Linked DNA regions of Microbulbifer sp. GL-2. The protein of the gene in region 1 binds, or shares a complex with, the protein of each later gene. Links are inferred from orthologs where the notes say so. Each region holds a gene or a part of one and is shown on either strand. Other genes may lie near its edges.

The links.
Region 2: the proteins of accD (region 1) and accB are in contact, whole or in part, in a solved structure (PDB 8UXZ), measured with the Escherichia coli proteins. The link is inferred for Microbulbifer sp. GL-2 from one-to-one orthologs.
Region 3: the proteins of accD (region 1) and accC are in contact, whole or in part, in a solved structure (PDB 8UXZ), measured with the Escherichia coli proteins. The link is inferred for Microbulbifer sp. GL-2 from one-to-one orthologs.

What each region holds. Positions count from the first base shown.
Region 1 is NZ_AP019807.1:3,104,001-3,114,001, reverse strand. The notes cover bases 1-2,799. They hold accD (acetyl-CoA carboxylase, carboxyltransferase subunit beta), read right to left. Parts: upstream 1,928-2,799; coding sequence 1,073-1,927; downstream 1-1,072. Other genes in these bases: trpA (tryptophan synthase subunit alpha), read right to left, coding at 2,088-2,799; folC (bifunctional tetrahydrofolate synthase/dihydrofolate synthase), read right to left, coding at 1-992. Outside these bases: more of trpA, read right to left, coding at 2,800-2,897; trpB (tryptophan synthase subunit beta), read right to left, coding at 2,992-4,215; GL2_RS13510 (phosphoribosylanthranilate isomerase), read right to left, coding at 4,792-5,403; tRNA pseudouridine(38-40) synthase TruA, read right to left, coding at 5,532-6,425; GL2_RS13500 (FimV/HubP family polar landmark protein), read right to left, coding at 6,581-9,919.
Region 2 is NZ_AP019807.1:1,011,459-1,021,376, forward strand. Bases 7,203-9,918 are described here. They hold accB (acetyl-CoA carboxylase biotin carboxyl carrier protein), read left to right. Parts: upstream 7,203-8,183; coding sequence 8,184-8,654; downstream 8,655-9,918. Other genes in these bases: GL2_RS04490 (protein-disulfide reductase DsbD), read left to right, coding at 7,203-7,467; aroQ (type II 3-dehydroquinate dehydratase), read left to right, coding at 7,705-8,160; accC (acetyl-CoA carboxylase biotin carboxylase subunit), read left to right, coding at 8,670-9,918. Outside these bases: mrcB (penicillin-binding protein 1B), read right to left, coding at 1-347; GL2_RS04465 (adenosine kinase), read left to right, coding at 729-1,727; GL2_RS04470 (EAL domain-containing protein), read right to left, coding at 1,767-3,530; GL2_RS04475 (YajG family lipoprotein), read right to left, coding at 3,712-4,281; GL2_RS04480 (copper chaperone PCu(A)C), read right to left, coding at 4,322-4,795; GL2_RS04485 (N-acetylglucosaminyltransferase), read right to left, coding at 4,792-5,574; more of GL2_RS04490, read left to right, coding at 5,638-7,202. UniProt on the Escherichia coli protein: This protein is a component of the acetyl coenzyme A carboxylase complex; first, biotin carboxylase catalyzes the carboxylation of the carrier protein and then the transcarboxylase transfers the carboxyl group to form malonyl-CoA.
Region 3 is NZ_AP019807.1:1,019,488-1,029,499, reverse strand. What follows is about bases 7,203-10,012. They hold accC (acetyl-CoA carboxylase biotin carboxylase subunit), read right to left. Parts: upstream 9,373-10,012; coding sequence 8,032-9,372; downstream 7,203-8,031. Other genes in these bases: aroQ (type II 3-dehydroquinate dehydratase), read right to left, coding at 9,882-10,012; accB (acetyl-CoA carboxylase biotin carboxyl carrier protein), read right to left, coding at 9,388-9,858; prmA (50S ribosomal protein L11 methyltransferase), read right to left, coding at 7,203-7,898. Outside these bases: GL2_RS04545 (OsmC family protein), read left to right, coding at 1-132; coq7 (2-polyprenyl-3-methyl-6-methoxy-1,4-benzoquinone monooxygenase), read right to left, coding at 223-867; purD (phosphoribosylamine--glycine ligase), read right to left, coding at 922-2,226; purH (bifunctional phosphoribosylaminoimidazolecarboxamide formyltransferase/IMP cyclohydrolase), read right to left, coding at 2,437-4,008; DNA-binding transcriptional regulator Fis, read right to left, coding at 4,157-4,465; tRNA dihydrouridine synthase DusB, read right to left, coding at 4,462-5,400; GL2_RS04515 (DUF3426 domain-containing protein), read right to left, coding at 5,649-6,941; more of prmA, read right to left, coding at 7,017-7,202. UniProt on the Escherichia coli protein: This protein is a component of the acetyl coenzyme A carboxylase complex; first, biotin carboxylase catalyzes the carboxylation of the carrier protein and then the transcarboxylase transfers the carboxyl group to form malonyl-CoA.

The DNA.
Region 1 (10,001 bases):
GCAAACAGCCCCACCAGATCCTTATCCGCCATAACCGCAACCAGGGCATGGGTTTCCCCGGCGACCGGGTTGCGGTACAACCAGCGGGCCAAGTGCTCGGCAGCGGCGGGATTATGCCCTACATCCAGTATCAGGTTGCGGCCGCCCCATTGTACCTGCTGACAGCGACCCGGCAGGGTTATGTCAGCCAGAACACGCTCAACGCCCTTTTCCGGCAGAGCACCCAGTAGCGCCAGCGCAGTTATTGCCGCGGCAATACTGGAGCGCGGCAGGCTGATGGATGGCACCGTCAACTGAAGTTCGCCAAACTGGTACAACTCTTCACTCTCACTAAGCGTGAAATCCCGTCCAATAAAATAGCTCGAACTCGCCTGTTTTTCTGCCGCAGACAACACAGATTGCGTAGGCGTACTTTCGGCACAGACAAAAGGCGCTCCGGGACGCAGAATCCCAGCTTTTTCACGGCCAATTACTTCACGATCACTACCCAACCAATCCTCATGATCAATTGCCACACTGGTAATAATTGCCAGATCTGCATCCACTAAGTTGACCGCATCCAAGCGCCCTCCAAGGCCAACTTCCAAAAGGGCAAACTCAACCCCGGCACACTGGTATAACCACAACGCTGCCAGTGTCGAGAATTCAAAATAGGTCAGGCTGGTTTCGCCGCGCGCAGCCTCCACCACCTCAAAGGCACGAACCAGGTCCCCATCGGAGACCTCGTCACCGTTGATGCGTATCCGCTCATTGAAGCGCAGTAGATGCGGAGAGCTATAAGCGCCGACAGAGCGGCCGGCACTTCGCAAGAGCGCCTCCAGGGTTGCCACACAGGAACCCTTGCCATTGGTGCCCGCTACCGTAATCACTGTGGGGGCTGGTTTTTGTACTCCGAGAGTCGTGGCCACACTGGACACTCGCTCCAGGCCAAGCTCAATTTCAGTGGGATGCAGCTGCTCCAGACGGGAGAGCCAATCTTGCAATGAAGACATAGTTGAGTGCATCAATGGTAGGAGGTGGGCAGCCAGGTTTTTTACAACAGGCTGCCAAATGACCTCCGAGGAATGGGATATCAGTTACCGCTCAGTTTACCCAGAAGGCGCGATACTGTGGAGCGCATTTCCCTGCGCGGAATAATCATATCGATCGCGCCGTGCTCCAATAGGAATTCACTGCGCTGGAAGCCCTTGGGCAATTTCTGGCGGATGGTCTGCTCGATAATATTGGGGCCGGCAAAACCAGCACGGGCACCGGGCTCTGCCGCGTTGATATCACCGAGCAGGGCCAGGGATGCGGATACACCACCATACACCGGGTCGGTCATAATGGAGATGTAGGGCACACCTGCCATCTTCAATTTCTCCAGAACCGCTGAAGTTTTGGCCATCTGCATCAGGGAAATCAAGGCTTCCTGCATACGCGCTCCACCAGTTGCAGAGAAACATACCAGGGGAATCCGCTGCTCCAGGGCACGTTGGGCCGCGCGGGTAAAGCGTTCACCCACCACATAACCCATGGAACCACCATGGAAGGCAAATTCAAACGCTACCGCCACTAAGGGCTTACCTTTCAAGGTCCCCTGCATAGCCACCAGGGCATCTTTCTCGCCTGTGGATTTTTGCGCCTGCAGCAAGCGGTCTTTATATTTTTTGACATCCTTGAACTTAAGGCGATCCACCGGTAATACATCGGTGGCAAGCTCTTCACGCCCCTCTTCATCCAGGAAAATATCCAGGCGCCGGCGCGCACCAATACGTATATGGTGATCGCACTTGGGACACACATTCAAGTTGCGCTCCAGCTCCGGGCGGTAGAGCATGGCGTCACACTTGACACACTTCCTCCACACACCCTCTGGGACCTTGCTGCTGCCGGTGCGGCGCTCAGTGCGAATCACCGCGGGAACAATTTTTTCTAACCAGCTCATCTCGTTTCCAAATCCGGATGCTTTCAGTAGGCCGGCTCATTTTACCGACCGTTGAGTTTCAGGCTACGAATTAAAACACTAAGCAGAACATCAAACCCGGCCAGATCAGCCGCTATTTTTGGCTTTCTGGCCAGCTTCGCACCTGAGCACAAGACCAGTTTTACCGGTCCAGGGCCTTACGCATCTCACTGACGATCGACCCAACCCTCTCCTTAGCCGCCGCCAGGTCCGATGCCTCGCTCACAGCCGATACCAGCACACTGCCCACTACCGCGCCATCTCCATGGGCACTCACAGAGCGCGCAGAGGCTCCATCCTTGATACCGAAGCCCACACACAGGGGCAGATCAGTGAAGTGGCGAATATGCTCCAGGTTATTGCGCACTGAATCCAGATCCAGGTGGCCGGCGCCGGTCACTCCTTTAAGGGATACGTAGTAAACAAAACCACTGGCCAGGCCTGTTATCTCGCGAATCCGCTCCTCAGTGGTAGTGGGGGTCAGCAGAAAGATATTGCGCAGGTTGCGTTCCGCCAACAGGGTACTGAGGGAACCCGCCTCCTCAGCCGGCAAGTCCACCGTCAGGGCACCATCTACACCCGCTTCACTCGCGGCATCGGCGAACTCCCGCTCCCCCATACGCTGGATCGGATTGGCATAGCCCATCAGAATCACCGGGGTTTCCTCATCTGCCTGGCGGAACTCTTGCACAAGGGCGAGGCACTTGCGTAGAGAGGCACCATTGGCCAGGGCACGCTCATGCCCCTTCTGGATAACCGGCCCCTCTGCCATTGGGTCAGAAAATGGTACCCCTAACTCAATAACATCCGCTCCGCCAGCCACCAGCTGGTGCATTAACGGTACGGTATTTTCCAGGCCACCATCACCGGCAACAATATAAGTTACCAGAGCTTTACGGCCCTCACCGCGCAATCTGGCAAAGCGGCGATCAATTCTGTTTTGTTCTGTCACTGTGTGTTCCCTGAGCTACTTCTGGCCTGTCGCCAGCTCACTTGATCAGTATTTTGGTGCTGTGTGCCCGCTGCCATCGGCGAGTAACGACAAACTAAACTTCAATGCCGTCAATAGCGGCGACAGTGAAAATGTCCTTGTCACCGCGGCCGGAGAGATTCACAACGATATTCTGCTCTGGTTGCATACTGGCGGCCAGCTTCAATGCATAGGCAACCGCATGACTGGATTCCAGTGCAGGCAGAATGCCTTCAGTACGGGTGAGACGACGGAAGGCATCGAGCGCTTCCTTATCGTCAGCAGTAACATAGTCAACCCGGCCGACATCTTTAAGCCAGGCGTGCTCCGGGCCCACTCCCGGATAGTCGAGGCCCGCAGACACCGAATGGGTCTCGATAATCTGGCCGTCCTCATCTTCCATAAGGTAAGTTCGGTTGCCGTGTAACACACCGGGGATACCATCATTTAGCGGAGCAGCATGTTTGCCTGAAGCCAGGCCTTCGCCACCAGCCTCGACACCAAACATTTTCACATCGGCATCATTGAGGAAGGCGTGGAACAAACCAATGGCATTAGAGCCACCACCGACACAAGCTACCAGGGCATCAGGTAACTGACCAAACAGCTCCAGGCTCTGGCGACGCGCCTCGCGGCCAATAATCGAATTAAAATCACGCACCAACTGCGGATAGGGGTGGGGCCCAGCTACAGTGCCAATAATGTAGAAGGTGTTATCTACATTGGTAACCCAATCGCGCATCGCCTCATTCATGGCATCCTTCAGGGTCTTGGAGCCAGATTCCACAGGTACCACTTCGGCACCCAGCAGTTTCATACGGTAAACATTGGGAGATTGGCGCTTAACATCCTCAGCCCCCATGTAGACGGTACACTCCAATCCCAGGCGCGCGGCTACAGTCGCCGTGGCGACGCCGTGCTGGCCCGCGCCCGTCTCGGCAATCACACGAGTCTTACCACTGTGTTTGGCAAGCAGCGCTTGGCCAACAGTATTATTTACCTTGTGCGCACCGGTGTGATTAAGGTCTTCTCGCTTAAGCCAGATACGTGCTCCACCACCCTGCTCTGTCAGGCGTTCTGCAAGATACAGGGGGGATGGTCGTCCGACATAGTGCGCAAGATCGTAGTCAAAAGCAGCGACAAAATCCGGATCATCCTTCAGGCGGCTATACATTGCCTGCAGTTCATCCAGTGCGCTGATCAGCGTCTCCGATACAAAGCGACCGCCGTACGGACCGAAGTGCCCACTGGCATCCGGGAAGGTGGAAAAATCGATAGCACCTGGCTTACTCACACTCATACTCCGTCGATCACAAGGATTTCTTTTTGGCTATTTACCTAATGTTTAAATAGTTCGCCCTGAACCATTTAAACGTCACCTGAAAATACTGGCGCAGATGCATGGATCTGCTGGTATCTTCAGGTTCGCGCCGGCACAGCCGGCGAACGGCACGTCCTTGTGCCGTCTATTGTCTGAATTTAAATAGTTCGTCCTGCACTATTTAAATGTCACCTGAAAATACCGGCGCAGATGCATGGATCTGCTGGTATCTACAGGTTCGCGCCGGCCTAGCCGGCGAACGGCACATCCTTGTGCCGTCTGTTGTCTGAATTTAAATAGTTCGTCCTGAACCATTTAAACGTCACCTGAAAATACTGGCGCAGATGCATGGATCTGCTGGTATCTTCAGGTTCGCGCCGGCCTAGCCGGCGAACGGCACGTCCTTGTGCCGTCTATTGTCTGAATTTAAATAGTTCGTCCTGCACTATTTAAATATCACCTGAAAATACCGGCGCAGATGCATGGATCTGCTGGTACCTTCAGGTTCGCGCCGGCCTAGCCGGCAAGCAGCCCTTTTCATTTTCCGTAGTCAGGCTAGCCGCCCTTGGCTGCGCGAATAAAAGCCGTTACTTTTTTCGAATCTTTAAGGCCCGGTGCCTGCTCCACACCACCACTTACGTCCACACCATGGGGGCACGCAGCTTGGATAGCGCTGGCTACATTATCTGGAGTCAGCCCCCCTGCCAAAACAATGGGGCGATCGCTATTTTGTGGCACCCTGTCCCAATCAAAGGTCTCTCCGGTACCACCTGGCACTCCGGGGCGATAGGCATCCAGGAGGAAACCCCGCGACTTCGGATGCTCCGCCATTGCCGCAATCACATCCAGACCGTCTTTCATACGCAGGGCTTTGATATAAGGCCGCCGGAATTGCTCACAATAACGCGCGCCCTCCTCACCATGAAACTGTAGGAGGTTGAGAGGCACAAGCTCCAAAACCTGGTCAACTTCGCTCTGCGCAGCATCTACAAACAGGCCGGTTAGGGTAACAAATGGTGGAATCGCAGCGGCAATATCTACGGCTGCCCGCGGATCGATATAACGTGAACTCGCTTTGTAAAACACCAGACCCAGCGCATCTGCACCGACATCAACAGCCATAAGGGCATCTTCTATACGGGTGATGCCGCAAATCTTCACTTGCATCGCTTAACCTGAAACTAGCCGAGCGGCCAACAAAAATGAGGGAGCTCAAGATACTAGCAGATTGGTGCAGGGTGTGGAACGCGTGCCATCCTGCTAGGTACGAGTCACTTTAAACATAGAAGCTCCAGTCATGGCACAGGCAACCGGCCAAGAGGCTGAGATACCAATAGCGGCCCCGGTTCGCATTGGGGCAGCTGGAACTCCTGAGAGTATTGCACGTCTACCAAGTAGAGGCCGAATGGCGGTGCCGTAACGCCGCCGGCAGAGCGGTCGCGCTGGTCCAACACCTCCTTCACCCACCCCGGCGCACGCTCTGCACGCCCTACCGCCATCAGTACTCCAGTAATATTACGTACCATGTGGTGAAGAAAGGCGTTGGCACTTATCTCGAGCACGATCAACGCCCCAACACGGGCAATATCTAGACGGGTAATTTCCCGCACCGGGCTCTTGGCCTGACACTGGGAGGCGCGGAAGCTGGTGAAGTCGTGACGACCGAGCAAGTAGTTTGCACCTTCACGCATGGCATTGAGGTCCAGTGGATGCTGGGTCCAGGTTACTTCCGCAGCGCTGTGGGCAGAGCGAGTCGGCGCACTGTGAATCAAATACCGATAGCTGCGCGCATAGGCGGAGAAGCGCGCATGGAATTGGGCGGGCATCTCACGGGCCCAGTGTACCCGCACCACATCTGGAAGCTTGGTATTCACTCCCTGCACCCAGGCCCGCCCTGGACGCTGCGCGCGAGTATCAAAGTGAATTACCTGGTTAGTGGCGTGAACACCCGCATCGGTACGCCCGGCACAGACCAGCGTGACAGACTCAGCGGCAATAGTGGAAAGGGCCCGTTCCAGATGGGCCTGCACAGTTTCTGCCGCCGTCTTCTGTTTCTGGAATCCATGCAGTCGCGCTCCACAATATTCGACCCCTAGGGCAATGCGACGTAATCCCTCGGGCAGCTGTTTCCCTGGGGGGACCTCCCCGTTAGCCTTGTAGATATACTCGCGCTCTTTTACCTGCGTCATATCGGAAATACCACTTGTTACCCCACCCTCGATCCAGAGCGGCGGCAGAATCCAACAAATTCAGTGCCCCTGCCAGGCGCTTGGAAAGCTCCCTGGCCAAATAAAAAAACCTCGCAGCCAGTGCGAGGTTTTTTCAGGTGCGATGCAATGAAAATTTACACCATGCGCTCCAGCATTTCCTCGGCGCGATTCTTGTGCTCGCTGCCACCATCCTGGGCCACCTCCTTGAGGATATCTTTGGCACCCTCTTTGTCACCCATATCCAAGTAAGCCTGGGCCAGCTCCAGCTTGGTACCCATTTCGTCACCACCTTCGAGCAGGCTCAGCTCCGAGTTGAGGTCACTTTCCAAATTAAAATCAAGATCGGCAAACTCAGTTTCAGTACCCTGCTCTTTCTCAACCACCGCCTCAAGCTGCTCCGGCGCTTCCGCAACGCCTTCTTCACTGAGCCCCAAACCGGTTTCGAGACTAAGGTCACCATCGGTAGACTCGTCAATCAGGGCCAGCTCATCTTCAAGGGAGAACTCTTCCTCGATAGATTCCTCTCCCAGAGACAAGTCTTCACCATCGGCTTCAAGGGAGGCCATATCGAGCTCCAGGTCCGCCTCCAGAGATAGCTCGCCAGTACCAGACGGCTTGGCCTGCTCAGTCGGAGCTACCTCAGACTCCAGTGCCAGTTCATCGGCAGAGGAAAGATCACCTGTGATATCGTCGAGGCTGATGCTGTCGAGATCCAGCCCGGAATCCAGTTCTCCGCCAAGCATCTCCAGGTCATCGTCAGAAAACTCTTCGAGGGATAAGTCACCTTCGCTGCCAGTTTCCGAACTCTCCAGGTCAACGAGGTCCATATCAATAGACTCGAGACTTAGGTCCTGTCCTAAATTCTCAGCTGGCTCTTCAAGCGGGAACTCTGCCGCAGCCAATTTCGCCTCGGCCTCACCCTCCATCATGGACAGGTCCAGCTCAAAGTCCAGGCCACCAATGGAACCACCAGTCTTAGATTCAGCGGTTTCAGCAACCGCAGCTTCAACAGCTGCGCCTGCACTCTCAAACTCCAGGGAGTCCAGGTCCAACTCCCCCGTCGCCAACTGATTTTCGGCAGCGGTGGAGGTTTCATCCGCCCCAGTTTCACCAGACTCCAGGTTAAGGTCACCGAGGTCCAGCTCACCCAAATCGAGTTCATCAAGATTCAGATCGCTATCAGCCTGCGGCTCAACTTCGCCGGCTACAGCCAACTGCGTATCACTATCCAGTGCGCTATCGAGATCCAAGTCATCCAGGTTGAACTCCGTATCCAGGTCGGCAGCCTTACCTGCGCCTGGGACCGGTTCCTCGAAAGACGAGTCAAGGTCCAGATCCAGGGACAACTCCTGCCCGGCATCATCGCCAGCAGTACTTTCATCGTCCAGAGACAGGTCCATGGTGAGATCATCGAGTAGCGAGGTATCACTATCGAGGGCGTCACCCGGGATCACTGACGGTTCAGCACTGGTGAAATCCTGGTCCAAAGCTGCACCGATATCATCCAGTTGCGCAGCTTCCAGGGATTCGCTGGAGAAGTCCATGGATGGTGCTTCAAAGTCAGGTGCACCGGCAATAGTTTCTCGCAGGCGTGCGGCGCGGTCTGCAACAGGGCCATCACTGATACTAAGTAGCTGCAAGTAGTGCTCGTCAAACTTCTCCACATCCTGGTGATGGGCGTACACTTCCATCAGCATCAGGCGTGCATCCACCACCTGCGGATCTTTTTCCAGACCTTGCAGCAGTTTGCTCTCAGCCTCTTCATACTGTCCCAGGGACAGGTGAATTTCCGCCTCGGAAATAGGGTCGTCGGTACCCACATCACTCAGGTCGCCAAGATCGAAGGTGTCATCCGCCTCCATGCTCTCGACAGCAGCCAGGGTTTCGTCTGGCTCAGAGAATTCTTCGGGAATTTCAATTGGCGCCTGTTCGGCACTCATCTCTCGCTCAAGATGCTGCTCCGCCTCCTGCTCGGCCTTGCGGCGACGCCAGGTAAAGAAGCCAAATACACCAACCAACAGGCCAGCGGCACCTATACCAATGAGCTGCACATTATCACCGAGCTTCTCCATCAGGGTTGGCTCGGGCTTGGTCTGCACAGAGACCACGCGATTCCGCGCCTCAGGCTCCGCTGCTGCAGCTTCTACCCCTGGCTGCTCAACGCTATTGAGAGACTCCCCCTCATCAACCGCAAGTATTTCATCCGCTGCGGAATCAAGTTCTGCATCAATATCACTGGGATCAAGCAGTGGATCAGACTGCTCAGCTGCAGCCTGTACCGCTCGCATCTCTTCACTGGAAACCTCAACCAGGGTCTCCATGGTGTCGATCTGTTCGTCGAGTTCGGCGATACGCTCGCGCAACTCGGTATTCTCCAGCTGAGACTTGTCCAGCTCTTCCTCGGCAACTGTCAGGTCTCCTTCCAGTGCCTCGCTGTCCTCGGCGCCGCTACCAGAACCGGAAATAACAGATTCGTTATCACCCGGAGCAGCCAGGCTTACACGCCCTTCAACCACATCACTGGCGACCGTCTCTTCCTCCACTGCGCGCGCGTCCAGTGGCGCACCTGTTGCAGCTTCTCCCTCGCCACTGCGCTGGCGCCAGGAGCTATTCTGTTGGGCAACCTCTGAAATCGCCTCGGTGAGGCTCAGACTGCGCAGGTCATCAGCACTGGGAAGACGTAATACCGCACCCTTTTTCAGTAGGTTGATATTGTCGTTAATAAAGGCTTCAGGATTCAGGCGCTGGATTGCCAGCATGGTCTGCTGCACAGAGAACTCACGGCTAGCGCGGTTTTCCAATGCGATCTCCCACAGGGTATCAGCGGAGGAAACAGGGCCGTAAACCTGGCTGTTGCTACCGTTATCCTCAACGGAGGTGCGCTGGGGCTGACGCCGTACCGGTTCGGGCTGTTGTGCCGCCGGGGTTTCACGGGGCTGCTCAACTTCGGGCTGTACTGCTGGCTGCTGCGCTGGCTGGGCCGGGCGCTGAACCGGTCTCTGTACCGGGGCATCACGGCGCACCTGTTGACGTTCACGCTCTGCAGCTCGCACCGGTTGCTGAGTCGCATTTGGCGAGAACGCCGGCAGATCCATCAACAGGGTGTACTCGCGCAACAAGCGCCCACTGGGCCAGCGGGTTTCCACCAGAAAATTCAAGAAAGGTTCGCGTATCGGTTCGCGGCTGGTTACGCGAACAACCGGTTTGGCACCCGAGTAATCCACATCGAAGCGCAGCGAGGTCAGCAGGTAGGAACGCTCCACGCCTGCACGATCGAACTCATCCGGCCCTGCAAGGCGTACTTTGATCTCCGCATCGTCCAAACCGCGCGTTTGCAGTAATCCGATTTCCGCATTAAGCGGCTGATTAAGGGTGGAGTTGAGTTTGATCTCCCCCAGTCCGAGCGCCAGAGTCGCGTTGCTTCCCAGTGCACCGACTAGACCAACTGCAAGTGCCAGCTTACGCACACGCATATCCGATTCCCTTTATTGTTAGAATCTTCCCAGGGCTTCCGAAAAGCGCGCCTTCAGAAAATCCCCATTACTGAACGGTAAT
Region 2 (9,918 bases), 2.1 Mb from region 1 along the record:
TGAATAAAGTCGCGGCGCCAGACCATATAGTCCATACCTTCCTGAGACCAGGAACCAGGCTCGCTAAGAGTTTTCTGCTTGCGATAATTGAGCGCGGCAAACTCGGAGACAAGCTCACCCGGATGCATCGCCATACCCTCACGCAGGACCAGGGGACGAGCATACACTCGCGCCGGCAGTTGGTACTGGCGGCTGTCCAGTCTCTCGCGCAACTGCACATCCAAATAGGCCATATAGCCAGCGAGGGCGAGACCACCCATCAGGGCCAGCAGGAACAGGAATTTGAGCCAGCGATATCGTCTCTTCGGTGTTGACGCTTTGCTGCGCCGGCGTTTCATCGATGCCATAAAAAAAGTGGTATCCAGCTGCCAACTTGGTACATCAATCGACAACGAAGCGCAGGTGCCCTATCGCTATCAGGGGTAGGATACCAGCAGGTGGCAGCTCCACTGGTATCTTGCCTCCGGCACCCGAACCGGTGCCTTTGGGGTACATCCCTGAACCGCCACACTTCAACGCCGGGCAGTGGATACTGGCCGGTCGTCAATAGAGGTGCTACTCGCACCTGTTCGTGGATTGACCACAAGTGTGCCCCATTAGTTCATATTGAGGCTTAGGGCGCCTTTATAAACGCTGTCCGATTGAAGTCAAACCCATCACCTTGCACTTGCCGTAATCAGAGCCATAATGCGGCGGAAATCTAGACAAAAAACCCGAAAAGGATAGACATGCACCAATACGATCTCTACGGCATTGGCGCCGCCCTGCTGGACACGGAAATCGAGGTATCCGACGAGGATCTATCGACCCTCGGTGTTGAAAAGGGAGTTATGACCCTGGTGGACGATACCCGGCAGCAGCAACTGGTAGATGATCTACAGGACCACCTGATAACTGCCAGGCGCGCCTGTGGCGGATCAGGTGCCAATACCGTGATCGCCTCCAGCTATTTCGGCCTGAAGGCCTTCTATTCCTGTAAAGTCGCCGCAGATGAAAATGGCGACTTCTATCGCAGCAATCTCGGTGCGGCCGGAGTCGACTACCCTGCCAGCCTGCAGGAAGCCGATGGCGGCACCACCGGCAAGTGCCTGGTACTGATCACACCTGATGCAGAACGCAGTATGAATACCTACCTGGGTATCAGCGAAAAGCTGTCCGTGGCAGAGCTGGACCAGGAGGCACTGGCATCTTCCCGCTGGGCCTACATCGAGGGCTACCTGGTCTCTTCTGATACCGGCCGCCAAGCGGCGATTACCCTGCGTGAACAGGCGCAGCAAGCCGGCGTAAAAACCGCCCTGAGCCTGTCCGACCCGGCCATGGTACAGTTCTTTGGCGAAGGCCTGAGAGAGATGATTGGCGGCGGTGTGGATATGCTGTTCTGCAACCGCGATGAAGCGCTTGGCTTTACAGGAACCGACTCTCTGGACTCCGCCGCTGAGGCCTTGCGCGACTACTGCCTCAGTTTTGCCATCACTCTTGGCGCCGATGGCGCATTGCTATGGGATGGCACCCAGCTCCAGCGCGTGACCAGCCCAGAGGTACACGCTATCGACACCAACGGCGCCGGAGATATGTTTGCAGGCGCCTTCCTTTACGGAATCAATCGCGAAATGGGCTTTACCGAAGCGGGGGAACTTGCCTGCCGTGCCGCCGCTCAGGTCGTCAGCCAGTATGGCCCTCGCTTACAGGCAGAACAGCATTCCGAACTGCTCGCAACCGTTATTTAAAAGGAAGTCTGCAGGCGATCATGTGGTCGCCTGCAGGGCCTAAAGACCCTCAAACTCTCCAATCTCAGGCAGCCCTGTAGCAGCGGCAATGCCGAAACCCTGAGCGTAGTCCACTCCCATCAGGCAGAGCCGCTCCATCAGTTCCGGACTCTCAACATATTCAGCGATGGTGCTGATACCCATGCGCTTGGCCAGGTGATCTATGGTGCTCACCATCGCGCTGTCGATTTCATCTTCCAGCATATTGCGCACAAAACTTCCATCAATCTTTAAATAGTCTACCGGTAGCTGACGCAAGTAGGCCAGGGAGGAGACACCGCGGCCAAAATCATCCAGAGCAAAACTACAACCGGCAGCGCGCAGCTTATGAATAAAGATCAGTGCGCGCTCCAGGTTGTTGATAGCACTGGTTTCGGTAATCTCAAACTGTACCCGTGAAGGGGTTACCCCAGCCTCTGTGAGCTCCTGCAAAACGAAATCGGCAAAAGTCTCATCACCCAAGCTGATACCGGAGATATTAATTGCATAGCTGGTACCGGCAATGCCGATATGCTGCTCCTGGGCCATATAATGGAATACCTTACGGATTACCCAACGGTCGACTTCCTCAATCAATCCGTAGCGCTCTGCTGCCGGAAGGAATAGACCCGGCGAAATTACCCCACCATCGCGGCCTAGCATGCGCACCAGTATCTCAAAGTGATGCACCTTGCGCTCCCCCTTGAGGGACACCACCGGTTGTCGATATAGAATCAGGCGATCCTCGCGCAAGGCAGCGTGGATTTCTGCCACCCAGGTGGTTTCACGGCGTTTCTCCAGCGACTTACGCGAGTCACCGAATAACTTTACCCGGTTACGCCCCTGCTCCCGGGCAGAGCAGCAGGCATCATTGGCTGTAGCAAGTAACTGACTGGCATTGGGGGTAAAACGATCCACACCAACCACACCGATCGAAACTGCAACGCGGTTGTCATTACCCAGCCAATGGAATCTGAATTCCTGCACAGATTCCCGCAGACGTGCCACTACGCGCCCACCCTCTTCCAGAGTGCAATCCCGCAGCAGGATTGCAAACTCATCACTGCCCACTCGAGCAAACAGGTCGACACTGGATAAACCCCGCTGCAGCAGGGCTACCAGCTGAACGAGTAATTGGTCACCAGCGACAAAACCGAGAGTGTCGTTAATTACCTTAAACTGGTAAACATCCAGGTACAGCAGCACATGATACTGGCGTTTATCGACACACTGGGACAGGAGCTTTTGCAGCTCGCTTTCAAAGTACTGGCGGTTTGGCAGGCGAGTAAGGGCATCGTGGCTGGTCTGCCAGCTGAGGCGTGTGGAGATCCGCCGGGCGGCGGAGGTATCCCTCAACACCAGGACATAATGTGTTAATACGCCGGCACCCCATAGTGCCATCACTTGCACAGTGACCTCTAGAGGCTGTCGGGCATCACCAAGCCTATGGATACAGGCGTTGATCTCCCTTGTTCTGGGCACTTCCTCGGCGGGAGAGTCCGGTAATATTGGCGCAAGCGGGACGCCCTTCTCATCACAAAGTGACAACCCCTCATTGACCGGCTGACCCGGCAGCAACCCGACCAGATTCCCGGTCATTTCACTAACCAGGGGGTTGGCATAAAGGACCAAACCCCTAGGGTCGGTTACTATCACCCCATCGGCAATCTCTCCGAGAGCTGCTTCCGCCGCCTGCAGGCTAATTTGCTCAGCGGGATTGAGGCGCGCCTCCAGCTGGCCCAGAGGCCCCAGGTATTCAGCTGACTTGGGGTCAATCAGAGTCACGGCCACACTTCCTGTGCCGACAAAGCAGCTTGGTACTGGCAACCGCCAACACAGTTGCCACAGAGTTCCCCACCCTGTAAATCAGGCAGATTTATCGACATAATCGTCCAAGATCGCCGACTTTATTCAATTATTTAGCCTCCCAGCCATACCGCTGTCACAGGGCGCCTAAATTGCACACTCACAAGCGGGTACGCAAGAAATTTTTCAGTTTCTCATCCTCAAATACCTTCTGCAGAGTGGCACTCAATAGTCCGTTTACCCGAGTTTGCACTTCCTCGCGACTGGGCTTGACCAAGTTGCGATCCTGGCCAGATGTACTGTAAGTCGCAAAATAAGAAGCCGACCCGGCGGTAACTTCCAGGTGGATTTCTGCGGAGGTATCAATGGTTGTGGTATACACCGTATTGGGGCTGTTGTAAGTGAGTTTCACCAACTTCGCCACGACCTGCACCTCAGGCGCCGTATCTGTGATACGAAAAGACCAGTTGGCAAACCCCTGGCGCAGACCGGTGGCAATCGCCTCTCCCGCATCATTGGCGATATTTACCTGTGAAGTCTCAGCATAAACCCCACCCAGTGAGCCCAGACCGCCCCCGGGTAATTCATTGACCCCTTGCACATTTAAGCTATGACCCGACCCTATGGAGTCTGCAGCAACCTGGACCTGCGGATACAGTTGGATTTGCAGTGGGCTGTGGGCACAGCCCGCCAGGGCGAGTGCTCCCACAAATAACAGTAACCTCTTCATTATTCCCTCCCCTTACTTCAATAAAAATAAATACCCCGGCTCAACCGTGGTGATGGTGATGCTCTTTTTCTGCTGTACCCTGCCCCACTACCGGTACCTGGACCTCCAGGCTGGAGCCATCGTTAAAGACCAGCCGCAATGGCAACAATTCCCCTGCACGCAGGCGTAATCCGTGAATCATCAGGTGTATACCACCCGGTGCCATCTGTAATTGCTGGCCGGCAGCAATCGCCACTTGTTTCAGTGGGCGCATTCGACTGACACCCTCACTGCGCTCGGTAGTATGCAGGTCGGCCCCCCCATCCTGACTTCCCGACAGCTCCACAGCCTCCAGCAGTAAGTCCTTCGCCCCAGTATTGTGAAGGGATAAGTAAGCCGCACTCATCGGCGCTCCCGGGGGCGTCTCGCGGGCATATCCGTCTACCCGAAGGTCCGGGTTGACAGCATGGGCTTTGGCGACGAATAACAGAGCACTGACTAAAAGTATCCACTCGGACAGAGCTGGTTTTTTCATTGGACCCCTCCATTGGGTTTGACAAGAAGTAATCGCGCTGGACTGCCAACCTTGATATCGCCCCGCACCCGGTAACCGGGTACGGCCTCACGCAACTGCTGGTAAACCCAGCGACCCTGAGCATCATCCCTGGCGATAATAATGACGCGCAATTGCTCACTGCGGATTCGCTGGGCAACCTGCCGCAACTGATTAGAAAGACGTTCCGACCGGGCATTCAACTCTGATGCTGGCAACCCAATGCTCTCTCCCTCCGGCAGGTCGAGACGGGCACGACCCCGCTCTCGCAACAGCTGCCCACGCACTTCGTCTACCAAGGCATTGCCTGGCGCTAACATCTCAGCTCGCTTGAGCAGGGTTTGCACCTCTCCGAAAGCGCGTCGGCGCAGTGCCTCGCGAGCCTGTTCCACATAAGTAACCACGATGGTCTGGATCCCCGTTTGCGCACGGCGATTATCGGGGTCCAGCTGTTGTACTCTCAGGTAGTAGTCATAAGCACTAGCGCCAGCCGGCTGGGTCAGGTATCCCTTGTTCAGGGCCTGCTCAGCTCGCTTGAGAAAGAAAGTCACATTGCCCCGCCGAATCTCCTCCTGTGAGGGCCCGGTTTTCTTCGGCGGCGGACTAGCGGGGGCTGGAGCCGGTTGATTGGATGTACAGGCCCCCAGCACAACAACCATGAACAGGCAGACTCCAAGGCTGTGAAGGCGTTCAAATGACGGCAAAGCAATCCCCCGTTGTTGTTTTTTTGTACCACTGGCATCGCTATACTGCTGGCGCAACTGAACCCACGTCCGGTGCAGCAGTCAGAACTATGCGCCCGACTATAATGAATTTTTTCATCTATGGCTGTGATGACCAGAAGTTTCAGAAATAATTTCCTCGCCCTACTGGCAACCCTGTTGTTTGTGTCCAGTGCCAGCTCCCTGGCCCAGGGCCCCGACAATCCTTTTGCATCTCTCAATAGCACCCAGGACAACGCTTTCCTGCCAGTGGACGAGGCCTACCGACAAGACCTGCTCCTCAGCGGTAGCCAGCTCAGTGCCATATTTGAAATTGCCCCGGAATATTACCTCTACCGTGACAAGCTTGCCCTCTATCGTATCGATAACGGGCAAAAAACCGAATTGTCCCTGAATCTGCCGACTGGCGAGGTGATCTGGGATGACTATTTCGAGAAGGAGACCGAGGTCTATCGCGGCCAGCTGGAATTCCCTATCGCCCTCAATAACCCAAATACCACAACACAATTGGAGCTGCACTATCAAGGCTGTGCCGATGCGGGGCTCTGCTATCCACCGCAAACTCGCCATTACACGGTGGACACCTCCAGCGGCAGTATCCATGCGGTAGAAGGCGGCTTCTCCAAAGCCAGCAATTCTACGACTAATGGCCTCTCGTCCCAGGCGGGTAAAAGTAACCGCAGCAGTATTACTCTGCCTTTTGCCCTGCTATTCGCTTTCGCTGGCGGCCTACTGTTGAACCTGATGCCCTGTGTATTTCCAGTGCTCTCCATCAAACTGCTGGCAGTGAGCCAGGCGGCACAGAATGCCAACCAGCGGCTCCATCACGGCTGGGCCTACACTGCCGGGGTGATCCTGAGCTTTGTCGCTATCGCCGCGATCATGCTGGCGTTGCGTGCCGGCGGTGAGGCGATCGGCTGGGGCTTCCAATTGCAATCCCCATGGCTGGTGGCTGCTCTTGCATACCTGTTTTTCATCATGGGACTAAGTCTTTCCGGGGTTACAGAATTTGGCTCCAGCCTGATGGGGGTCGGCAGCAACCTGAATAACAGCCAGGGCCTGCGCGGCTCACTCACCTCCGGAGTATTGGCCTCTTTGGTGGCGAGCCCCTGTACTGCGCCGCTCATGGGTTCAGCGCTGGGATTTGCAGTAACCCAACCAGCGGTGGTGGCACTCAGCATTTTTGCGGCTCTCGGCGCCGGCATGGCGGCCCCCTTCCTTTTACTGACCTATATTCCCGCCCTGGTGGAGAAGTTACCACGGCCAGGCCCCTGGATGGATCGCCTCAAGCAGTTGCTGGCCTTTCCCATGTATCTAACTGCCGTCTGGCTACTATGGGTACTGGGGCGCCAGACTGGCGGTGACGGCGTCACCTTGGTGCTCACTGGCGCTGTCGCTATCGCCTTTGCATTATGGCTATGGCCACGCCCACAGTGGCGCTGGTTGCATGGTACTGTGGCGATTGCCGCATTGACCTTTGCTGTAATACTTCTGCCACGCCTCAGTACAGCACCCCAGACTCAGCAGCAGACCAGTGACTACTGGCAGCCCTATTCGGCAGAGAAGCTGGAAGCCGCACGCGGCGAGGGTCGCGCTGTACTTGCGAATATGACCGCAGCCTGGTGTATCACCTGTCTGGCCAACGAAAAAGTAGTGCTGTCGAGCGATGCGGTAAGTAGTGCTATCGAAAAACTCGGGGTTGTAGCCCTGAAGGGTGACTGGACCAATCAGGATCCACATATCAGCGCCCTGTTGGCAAAGTACGGGCGCACCAGTGTGCCACTCTACCTGCTTTACCCCGCCAGTGGCGGCGAAGCCAAAATCCTGCCCCAGATCCTTTCTCGAGAAGAATTACTGATGGAACTGGAAGCCGCTGCCGAGGGCGGACTCAGCAATTCTTCAGTCCCGCAGAGGAAACTTCCGCCTTTGTAGCCATTCGCTGGGGTAAAAAGGCCACGACATGGATATTTTGCGCTAATTTTTAGCCAAATATCGCCGAAATGCCGCTAACTTCGATAAACTGCCAGGCAGGCATGGACAGGGAGTCACTTTTGCGGCACACTCGCCAAAAGCACTCGGGCAAACAGGCCAATATTCGATTTTGCCCGCAAGATAGCCAACTTTAGACTACATTTCGTGGTTTTTCGGCAACATTTCTCAAGGCAGATTATGGCTAAACTTCTACTCCTGCACGGCCCCAACCTCAACCTGCTTGGCACGCGTGAGCCTCACATCTATGGCTCCACCACGCTTGCGGAAGTTAATGAAGCGGCGGGGCGCCAGTGCGACGCCGCCGGGCATGAGCTGGAAACCTTGCAGAGTAACAGCGAGTCAGCCCTGATTGAGCGTATCCACCTGGCGGCCAACAGCGCCGTGGATTTTATTGTGATCAACCCTGCGGCATTTACCCATACCAGCGTAGCCTTACGAGATGCCCTGGCCGCCGTTGCCATTCCGTTTATCGAACTGCACCTGTCCAACCCCCACGCGAGGGAGAAATTCAGGCACCACTCCTATTTATCCGACTTAGCCAGCGGTGTGGTGTGTGGCTTCGGTCCACACAGCTACACACTGGCACTACAGGCAGCCATACACCAACTGGATATAGCGCCTCGAAACCAATGAATCAACCTGCGAGTGAATGAACTATGGATATCCGCAAAATTAAAAAACTAATTGAACTGCTCGAGGAATCGGATATCGGCGAGCTGGAGATCAAGGAGGGCGAAGAGTCTGTGCGCATCAGCCGCGGTGTGAGCAACGCTAGCCAGCCAGTCATGCCAATGTACGGCGCCCCCGCCGCTCCGGCTCCTGTTCCAGTGGCAGCCCCCACTCAGAGCGCGGCCCCGGCTCCCACGGAAAAGGAATCCAAACCTGCTTTTAGCGGTCATGCGGTGAAATCACCGATGGTGGGCACCTATTACGCAGCCCCCAGCCCCGGTGCCGAGCCTTTCGTCAAGGTCGGTCAACAGGTTAAAGCTGGCGACGTGGTGTGCATCGTTGAGGCGATGAAGATGATGAACCAGATTGAGGCCGACAAGTCCGGCACTATCGAGTCCATTCTGCTGGAAGACGGGCAACCGGTAGAGTTCGATCAACCGCTCGTGACCATCGTCTGATTGGGGTAAGTCACAATGTTCGACAAAATCCTGATCGCCAACCGCGGCGAAATCGCCTTGCGGATTTTGCGCGCCTGTAAAGAGATGGGTATCGCCACTGTGGCGGTACACTCCTTGGTGGATCGCAATTTGAAGCATGTTCGCCTGGCCGACGAATCCGTTTGTATCGGCCCCAACCCCTCTCCGCAGAGCTACCTGAACATACCCGCTTTGATCTCCGCTATGGAGATTACCGATGCGGTTGCCGTCCACCCCGGCTACGGCTTCCTGGCAGAAAATGCCGACTTCGCCGAGCAGGTGCAGAAAAGTGGCTTTACCTTTATCGGCCCGGGCCCGGATGTAATCCGCTTGATGGGTGACAAGGTATCCGCCATTGCCGCAATGAAAAAAGCCGGCGTGCCGACGGTGCCCGGCTCCGATGGCCCGCTGCCGGACAACGGTGAGCGCTGCCTCGAGATTGCGGAAAAGATTGGCTACCCGATCATCATCAAGGCCGCAGCCGGAGGTGGCGGTCGCGGCATGAGAGTAGTGGAAAGCGCCGAGAATCTTATCAACGCCATTGCAGTGACCAAATCCGAAGCCCAGGCCGCTTTTGGTGACGGTACTGTGTATATGGAGAAATTTCTGCAGAATCCACGCCATGTGGAGATCCAGATAATGTCCGATGGCCAGGGCAATGCCATACACTTGGGCGACCGTGACTGCTCGCTGCAGCGCCGCCACCAGAAAGTATTGGAGGAGGCCCCAGCTCCCGGTATTCCAGATGCGGTGCGCGAGCAGGTATACGACTCCTGCGTACAGGCCTGCATTGATATCGGCTATCGCGGCGCCGGTACTTTTGAGTTCCTCTACGAGAACGAGCGCTTCTACTTTATCGAGATGAACACCCGTATCCAGGTGGAGCACCCGGTAACCGAGATGGTGACTGGTGTCGATTTGATTAAGGAACAGATCCGTGTCTGCGCCGGTGAGAAGCTCTCCCTCAAGCAGGAAGACATAGTGATCCGCGGCCATGCTTTCGAATGTAGAATCAATGCGGAAGACCCCCAGACTTTCTTCCCCAGCCCCGGCAGGGTGAACAATTTCCACATGCCCGGTGGCCTCGGTGTACGTGTGGACTCACACCTTTACTCCGGCTATACGGTACCACCCAACTACGATTCTATGATCGCCAAGGTGATCACTCACGCTGAGGATCGCGAAACTGCCCTTGCGCGTATGCGCGTAGCACTGTCTGAACTGGTGGTTGACGGCATCAAGACCA
Region 3 (10,012 bases), 2.1 Mb from region 1 along the record:
GGCCGTGGGCTAAAAGAATCTCACGTAGCACGAGCGGTGGAGCTGTCTGCAGAAAAGTATTGCTCAGCTTCTATTATGTTGCGCAATGCGGGAGTGGAAATTGTGCATAGCTATCGGGTTGAAGAAGCCTGAGTAATGTGGTTTTGATTGGGCTGGGTATATGAAGTTGATAAATACCCAGCCGGTTTATTTATAGGGCTGCAACCGCCACCCAGGTTCCCTTCAGATTTTATAGCTGGCTGAAGTCATTACCTTGGCCACCAGAGACATAGCCCCCTTTACCGGAGCCGGGAATCGACTACCCCCAGCGGCAAGGGCTGCATGGGCATGCTTATCCTCGTCAATCAGCATTTGCTCCACTACGGCACGACTTTTGTTGTCCTGAGGGGGGAGCTGTTGCAAATGACTTTGCAGGTGCTTGCAAACTCTTTCTTCAGTTGCGGCGACAAATCCGAGGCTGATTCGATCACTGACTTTACCAGCGGCTGCACCGAGACCAAATGACAGCCCATACCAAATGGGATTGAGCAGACTTGGACGGCTGTCCAGTTCTTGCAGACGCTGTTCACACCAGGCCAGGTGATCAATTTCTTCATCGGCGGCGCGTTCCATTTCACCGCGTACTTCAGGCAGTTTCGCGGTGAGGGCCTGTCCCTGATAGAGGGCTTGGGCGCATACTTCGCCGCTGTGGTTGACCCGCATCAAGCCGGCGGCATGCTTGCGTTCGGCGTCGCTGAGTTCGGCTTCAGCTTCCTCTCTGGCAGGGGAGGGGCGTGTGTGACAGGGCTCTCCAGGGCTCAAAGTGCGCAGGGCGCGATCGGCCTGGATTAGCAGGCGATCGAGCCCGCTCAGGTTGCGTTCACTCATGTTCTACTGCTCCGCTGAAGTAGCAACCGCTGGAGCGGTCGCTACAAGTGGCTATTACTGCTGTTCGCCGGCAGTGGCCTCTTCTCTCTCGACCGCGCGATAGCCGATATCTTTGCGACAGAAGACCCCATCCCAGTAGATTGCGCGTGCCGCTTCATAGGCGTTGGCCTGGGCATCGGCTACGCTGTCACCCAACGCGGTGGCACAGAGAACACGGCCGCCATTGGTCACCACCCGGTCACCATCCTCTGCGGTGCCAGCGTGGAAAACCTTGGCATTGTCGCTATCGGCTTTTTCCAATCCACTGATGGCATCGCCTTTGCGGTAGCTGCCAGGATAGCCATTGGCGGCTAACACTACACCCAGGGCGGGGCGTGTGTCCCACTCAGCGGTAGTGCTATCCAGTTTCTTGTCCAACGCGGCCAGACACAGGTCCACCAGGTCAGATTTCAAGCGCATCATGATGGGCTGGGTTTCCGGGTCGCCAAAACGGCAATTGTATTCGATCACCCGCGGAGCGCCTTCCGGATCAATCATCAGGCCAGCGTAGAGGAAACCGGTGTAGGGGGTACCTTCTGCGGCCAGCCCCTTCACGGTGGGCTCAATCACCTCTTTCATAATGCGTTGGTAGACACTGTCGGTTACCACTGGAGCGGGGGAATAGGCCCCCATACCGCCAGTATTGGGGCCGGTATCGCCATCGCCAACGCGCTTATGGTCCTGGCTGGTGGCCATGGGCAGGATGTTTTCCCCGTCTACCATCACTATAAAGCTGGCTTCTTCGCCACGCAGGAATTCCTCGATTACTACACGGCAGCCGGCGTCACCAAAGGCGTTGCCGGACAGCATATCGCGCACAGCCAATTCGGCTTGTTGCACGGTTTCCGCAACGATTACGCCTTTTCCCGCAGCGAGGCCATCGGCTTTTACTACGATAGGTGCTCCTCGCTCGCGGATATATTCAATCGCCGGGTCTATCTCAGTGAAGTTGCTATAGGCCGCGGTGGGGATCTTATGGCGCTCCAGGAAGTCCTTGGTGAAGGCCTTGGAGCCCTCCAATTGGGCGGCGCCTTTGCTGGGGCCAAAAGCGGCGAGGCCGCGACCGCTGAAGAAATCTACGATACCTTCAACCAGTGGGGCCTCGGGGCCAACGATGGTGAGTTCTACACCATTTTCCTCGGCAAAGTCGGCCAGGGCGGGGAAATTGTCGATACCGATGGCTATATTTTGTAGCTTTTCCTCGCGTGCAGTGCCTGCGTTGCCCGGCGCCACAAACACGGTGTCCACCGCAGGGTTTTGTGCAGCCTTCCACGCCAGGGCGTGCTCGCGGCCACCAGAACCGATAATCAATACATTCATTGTTAAATCCCCCTAAGTCGACCGCGTGGGTCCATTGGACAGGTATCAGGAGCGCTAGTTTAGCGCGGAATCAGTACGGGGCGGAGTCGCAGGCCCGCAGTTGTCGCCTCGCGAGAGCGGGCGTTTTTATTAGATACATAGAGCGACAGGGTACTACTACCGCCCAAGTGCCGCGAGCCACAGTGAGTGCCTCGCGTTGACCGTGTCAGTTTAGTGGCGGAAGTGGCGCATACCGGTAAAGACCATAGCCATATCGTGCTCGTCCGCAGCGGCGATCACTTCTTCGTCGCGCATCGAACCGCCCGGCTGGATTACCGCCTGGATGCCCACTGCAGCGGCATTATCTATGCCGTCGCGGAAGGGGAAGAAAGCATCGGAGGCCATTACCGAATCCTGAACGGCGAGGCCGGCGTGCTCTGCTTTAATCGCGGCGATGCGTGCAGAATTAACACGGCTCATCTGGCCAGCGCCCACGCCGACAGTTCGGCCGTCTTTACCGTAAACGATGGCATTGGATTTTACGAACTTGGCGACTTTCCAGGTGAACAGCAGGTCGCGAATCTCTTCTTCAGTGGGCTGACGTTTGGAGACCACCTTCAGGTCAGCGGCGGTAACAATTCCGTCGTCGCGGTCCTGTATCAGAAGACCACCATTTACGCGTTTGTAATCCAGTGCGGATGTGCGCTCAGTGCCCCACTGGCCGCAAACCAGCAGACGGACATTCTTCTTCTCAGCCACGGCCTGCTTGGCTTCCTCGGATACAGACGGGGCGATGATCACCTCCACAAACTGGCGCTTAACAATAGCGCGGGCGGTGGCGCCGTCCAGTTCGCGGTTGAAGGCGATAATGCCGCCGAAGGCAGACTCGCTGTCGGTAGCGAAGGCTAGGTTATAGGCATTGAGAGTATTCTCAGCAATGGCCACGCCGCAGGGGTTGGCGTGTTTGACGATGACACAGGCCGGCTCGTCGAAGGCTTTTACACACTCCAGTGCCGCGTCGGTATCGGCAATATTGTTGTAGGACAACTCTTTACCCTGCAACTGGCTTGCGGTGGCAATGCAGGCCTCTGCCGGATTGGCTTCGGTGTAGAAAGCGGATTTTTGGTGCGGATTTTCACCGTAGCGCAGATCCAGTTTCTTGATAAATTGACTGTTGTAGGTGCGCGGGAACAGCTGCTTTTCGTCGCCTTTGATCGCACCCAGATAGTTGGCGATGGCACCGTCGTATCCCGCAGTATGTTCAAAAGCTTTTACTGCCAGGTCGAAGCGGCTGGCATGGCTTAGAGCACCATTGTTGGTTTTCAACTCATTAATGATATTGCCGTAGTCGCTGGCGTTAACCACGATAGTGACATCTTTGTGATTCTTGGCTGCGGCGCGCACCATGGTAGGTCCGCCGATATCGATGTTTTCGATAGCGTCTTCCAGGGAGCAGTCGGGCTTGGCGACGGTTTGTGCGAAGGGATAGAGGTTGACTACCACCATATCAATTGGCGTGATGTTATGTGCGCTCATCACCGCATCGTCGGTGCCGCGGCGGCCAAGGATGCCACCATGCACTTTAGGGTGCAGGGTTTTGACTCGGCCATCCATCATTTCCGGAAAGCCTGTGTAATCAGAGACTTCTACTACCGGGATATCGGCTTCTTTGAGTTGGCGATGAGTGCCGCCGGTGGAGAGGATTTCAACGCCCATGGCAGTGAGTTGCTGGGCGAACTCAACGATGCCACTCTTGTCAGATACACTAATCAGCGCGCGGCGGATCGATACCTTGTCTGTCATTGCACTTGGTCCAACTGGTTTCTGAAAAGGTTTTGCCACCGGGTTTTCGAGAGGTTACCGGTGGGGCGGCAAAAACTACCGCGAGGAAAATAGCGAGGGGGGATGAGTGACCTCATCCCCCCTTCGGGTTTTCTATCTGTTCGGTAGCTTACAGCAGCCCGTAGCGCTTCAGTTTTTTGCGCAGGGTGCCGCGATTAAGACCCAGCAGCTGTGCAGCGCGGGTCTGGTTGTGACGGGTATATTTCATCACCACTTCGAGCATGGGCGCTTCGATCTCTGACAGCACCATGTCGTAGACATCGGTAACCATCTGGCCATCCAGGTGGCGGAAGTAGTTCTCCATTGCGTGCTCAACGGCATCGCGCAGGGACTGCTGCTGTGGCTGTGCCAGTTGAGTCTGCCCCCTGGAGGATACTTCTTCGTTGCCAGTATCCGGAATCAATACTTCATTATTCATGCCGCTTGTGCCCCTCTCGTTATTCGGCGTTCAAACCACTCGTGAACGCTGGCATGTTGTACTTCTGCGCTCTCTATTTGGAAAAAGGTCTTGCGGAAGGACTCGCTGTCAGCGAGTGTCTTCAAGTACCAGCCCACGTGCTTGCGGGCGATACGGACCCCCATCACCTCACCGTAGAATCGGTGTAGTTCGCCCAAATGGGCGAGCAAAATATTCCTGACTTCATCCAATGTCGGTTCGGGTAGCCGCGCGCCGGTGGCGAGGTAGTGGGCTATTTCCCGAAAAATCCATGGTCGTCCCTGTGCTGCGCGGCCAATCATGACCGCAGATGCGCCAGTGTAATCGAGCACCTGTCGGGCTCTCTCGGCACTGCTAATGTCGCCATTGGCAAAAACCGGGATCTTCACCCTGGATACAATTTCGGCAATGGTATCGAATTCAGCCCGTCCGTGGTAGCCGCAAGCGCGAGTGCGGCCATGGATTGCCAGTGCGGCGATCCCGGAATCCTCGGCCATTTTGGCTACAGTGACGCCATTGCGGGAATCCGGGCACCAGCCGGTGCGGATTTTTAGCGTCACCGGGACGGAGACAGACTGGACCACGGCCTGGAGAATATCCGCCACCAGCTTCTCATCCCGCAGCAGGGCGGAGCCCGCTGCTTTTTTACACACCTTTTTTGCCGGGCAGCCCATATTGATATCAATAATCTGTGCGCCGCGGCGCACATTTTCACGAGCGGCTTCCGCCATCATTTCGGGGTCACCACCGGCGATTTGCACCGATATCGGCGCCGTTTCGCCACCGTGATCCAGACGCAAGCGCGATTTGCGGCTGTTCCACAGGCGGGTGTCCGAGGTCACCATTTCCGAAACTACCAAACCGGCGCCGAGTTCTCGACAAAGCTGGCGGAAAGGGCGATCGGTGACTCCGGCCATGGGCGCCAGAATTACCGGGTTGTCGATAATATAGGGGCCTATGGCGGTGGACACGCTAGCTCCGTTTGGGCTGTGGGTAGGGCATATCGAGCCCCGGCAAAACAGCCGCCTATGATAGCGGTTGCCCCGTTAATGGCAAAGCGAAAAAGCGGGCAATTTGATCGAACACTATCCGTTTAGCCTGCAGAGTGTGCAATTTTGGAGGCTTTGCGTGCCAGTTTACAGCTTGCTCTATGTGCAGCTCTCTATTACTGAGTGATCTTCATCTCATAATTCACCGCTTCGGTGCCGGGGTCTACCACTTCGATAGCGATATGTATGGGACTGCCCTGAGGCATAAGTTTCCGCCCGGCCAACTCGCCCTGCAGGTATTCTCCCGGGGTAAAGCGACGGCTTGCTACTGCACGGTCTTTGAGGTCGCTGAAATTCAGTTCCAGATTGGGGAATGGCTGGTTGTAGGGTGCGGTATTGATTAACACTGCATCTACTACCAGGGCGCCTTCCAGTTGTGGGTGGCTGCGCACCATCAAATTGGTGGCTTGGATGGCGTTGGGGTCCCTGAGCTGAGGCACGGTGCATCCGAACAATGGACAGGTTGCGGCGTAGATACTACGCCAGGGCTGCTTCTTACTGAGGTTATCAAACTGGAAGTAAGCCACCTGTGCCAGCAGAATAATAGTCAGCAGCGGTAAGAGTAGCCACCAGAGCCAGGGGCTCACAACCTTCCTTTTTGGCGTTACTCCCCAGGACATTTCCAGGGGAGCGGGTTGGATAGCAGAGATCAGCTGTTCGCGCTCGGGTTGCGCTTGGGGTTTATCGTTGGTATCTGTACTGGACGCAAAAAAGGGTTCCCTGCGCCCATTGATAGCGTTGGTAATAGGCTCTGAAGCCTCCAGTGTGGAGGAATCTGAGTGGGCCGGCAACGAGCTGGACTCGAAGATTTCTGCTGGTGGAGCCTGCGCTGTCTGGGGCTGTTCCCAAGGACCGGGATCTTCCTGGTTTTTGCTATAGGCTCGAGGATTCGTACTGATCTGGCTATTGGATTCAGGGCTACCGTTGAAATCGGGAGCATCATCCCAGTCCGGCTTGAGAACAGATTCTAGGTCCTCTTCGGATTCCTCCTCGTGGATAGTCTCTTCCTGCAGCTCCTGCCACTGGTTATCACCAAAGGCGTCACCGATAAGGGTGTCGGGGTCCGGTTCTGTATCGCCCTGTGGAGGAACTTCCGGTTTTCTCTCTTGTGGTTTCTTCTCTATCTCCGCGATCGGTGTCGCCGGGGAGGGTTCCGGTTGCCTGGATGGGGTTGGCTCCTCGTCATCCAGTTCGATATCGTCGTGGATCAGGAAGTCGTCGTCTTCCAGGAGGGCTTCCAGGTCGCTGCGGGTACTAGCGCTTTCATCATTGAATACGATGTTTTCGTCGGCGCGGAAAACCTGCAGGCAGGAACCACAGCGCACGGCGCCGCGGGCAGCACGCAGTTGCTGGTCATTAATATGAAAAGAGGTGCTGCAATGGGGGCAGCGGGTTACCAGTTGAGACATTCGACTATGGCGCAGTTTATTTTGCGGTCAAGTTTATCAGTCTGCCGTCCCCCCGCGTAGTGGTGGTTGGCGCATTTAGCGAATGCGGGTACCGCTCAGGCGTACCCAGCCCTCATGCTCGCCATCTTCATCGAACTTAATATTTTGCGCATAGGCTTTTTTCACCTGCTCGGCCTGGGAGGCAAGGATACCGGACAGGCAGATACGTCCGCCCACCTTGGTCAGTTCGACCAGTTCAGCTGCGAGTTCCACCAGGGGGCCGGCGAGAATATTGGCAAGCATGGTATCCACACTTTCGTGTGGGATTTTTTCCGGCAGATACACCGGAAAGCATTGCGGGTCGATGCTATTGCGTTTGGCATTATCGCGGCTGGCGATAAGGGCTTGGGGATCAATATCGGTGCCAATAGCGCGTTCAGCACCGAGCAGTAGGGCGCCGATACCGAGGATGCCGGAACCGCAGCCAAAATCGATAACACTGTGGCCCTGAAGAGGTTCACTTGCCAGCCACTGTAGGCATAGGTAAGTAGTGGGATGTGTGCCGGTACCAAATGCGAGGCCGGGGTCGAGCAGTAGGTTGACGGCTTCTGGGTGTGGCGGCTTGCACCAGCTGGGACAAATCCATAAGTTGTCGCCACATTGGATGGGCTTGTAGTGGGACATCCACTCTCGCTCCCAGTCCTTGTCCTCCAATTGCTCCCAGCGCACATTGGGCAGCATTTCGCATAGGAATGAGGCGGCTTTGGCTTCGGTTACGGAGGTATCGACTTCGGCATCGAACAGGCCGGTTATCCGGGTTTGGTCCCAGAGGGGGACTTCGCCGAGACCGGGTTCAAGGATGGGCTGGTCTGCATTGTCCTGCAGGGTGACAGAGACGGCACCGGCAAAAAGCAGTGCGTTTTCGATTTTTTCCGCGTGCGCACGATCGGTGTCAACGCGGAGTTGTAGCCAGGGCATAGGGATTCCGTAGTGAGTAACTGCTGTTGTGAGTGGGTAGCCCACCCGTTCCCTGCGACAATTATCGCCATCCATGGCGTTTGGGCTCGTCGTCGGACGCAATTCTCTCCAACTTTGCCCCGGCTGGCGAGGGCTAGAGCCCTAGCTTCTTCTCCAGGTAGTGGATATTTACCCCGCCTTTGGCGAACGCCTCATCGCGCACCAGCTCCTCCTGCAGGGGGATATTGGTCTTGATGCCGTCAACCACCAGTTCAGACAGTGCTACGCGCATACGCGCAAGGGCAGTTTCGCGATCCTCAGCGTGAGTGATCACCTTGGCGATCATAGAATCGTAGTTGGGTGGTACCGTATAGCCGGAGTAAAGGTGTGAGTCCACACGTACACCGAGGCCACCGGGCATGTGGAAATTGTTCACCCTGCCGGGGCTGGGGAAGAAAGTCTGGGGGTCTTCCGCATTGATTCTACATTCGAAAGCATGGCCGCGGATCACTATGTCTTCCTGCTTGAGGGAGAGCTTCTCACCGGCGCAGACACGGATCTGTTCCTTAATCAAATCGACACCAGTCACCATCTCGGTTACCGGGTGCTCCACCTGGATACGGGTGTTCATCTCGATAAAGTAGAAGCGCTCGTTCTCGTAGAGGAACTCAAAAGTACCGGCGCCGCGATAGCCGATATCAATGCAGGCCTGTACGCAGGAGTCGTATACCTGCTCGCGCACCGCATCTGGAATACCGGGAGCTGGGGCCTCCTCCAATACTTTCTGGTGGCGGCGCTGCAGCGAGCAGTCACGGTCGCCCAAGTGTATGGCATTGCCCTGGCCATCGGACATTATCTGGATCTCCACATGGCGTGGATTCTGCAGAAATTTCTCCATATACACAGTACCGTCACCAAAAGCGGCCTGGGCTTCGGATTTGGTCACTGCAATGGCGTTGATAAGATTCTCGGCGCTTTCCACTACTCTCATGCCGCGACCGCCACCTCCGGCTGCGGCCTTGATGATGATCGGGTAGCCAATCTTTTCCGCAATCTCGAGGCAGCGCTCACCGTTGTCCGGCAGCGGGCCATCGGAGCCGGGCACCGTCGGCACGCCGGCTTTTTTCATTGCGGCAATGGCGGATACCTTGTCACCCATCAAGCGGATTACATCCGGGCCCGGGCCGATAAAGGTAAAGCCACTTTTCTGCACCTGCTCGGCGAAGTCGGCATTTTCTGCCAGGAAGCCGTAGCCGGGGTGGACGGCAACCGCATCGGTAATCTCCATAGCGGAGATCAAAGCGGGTATGTTCAGGTAGCTCTGCGGAGAGGGGTTGGGGCCGATACAAACGGATTCGTCGGCCAGGCGAACATGCTTCAAATTGCGATCCACCAAGGAGTGTACCGCCACAGTGGCGATACCCATCTCTTTACAGGCGCGCAAAATCCGCAAGGCGATTTCGCCGCGGTTGGCGATCAGGATTTTGTCGAACATTGTGACTTACCCCAATCAGACGATGGTCACGAGCGGTTGATCGAACTCTACCGGTTGCCCGTCTTCCAGCAGAATGGACTCGATAGTGCCGGACTTGTCGGCCTCAATCTGGTTCATCATCTTCATCGCCTCAACGATGCACACCACGTCGCCAGCTTTAACCTGTTGACCGACCTTGACGAAAGGCTCGGCACCGGGGCTGGGGGCTGCGTAATAGGTGCCCACCATCGGTGATTTCACCGCATGACCGCTAAAAGCAGGTTTGGATTCCTTTTCCGTGGGAGCCGGGGCCGCGCTCTGAGTGGGGGCTGCCACTGGAACAGGAGCCGGAGCGGCGGGGGCGCCGTACATTGGCATGACTGGCTGGCTAGCGTTGCTCACACCGCGGCTGATGCGCACAGACTCTTCGCCCTCCTTGATCTCCAGCTCGCCGATATCCGATTCCTCGAGCAGTTCAATTAGTTTTTTAATTTTGCGGATATCCATAGTTCATTCACTCGCAGGTTGATTCATTGGTTTCGAGGCGCTATATCCAGTTGGTGTATGGCTGCCTGTAGTGCCAGTGTGTAGCTGTGTGGACCGAAGCCACACACCACACCGCTGGCTAAGTCGGATAAATAGGAGTGGTGCCTGAATTTCT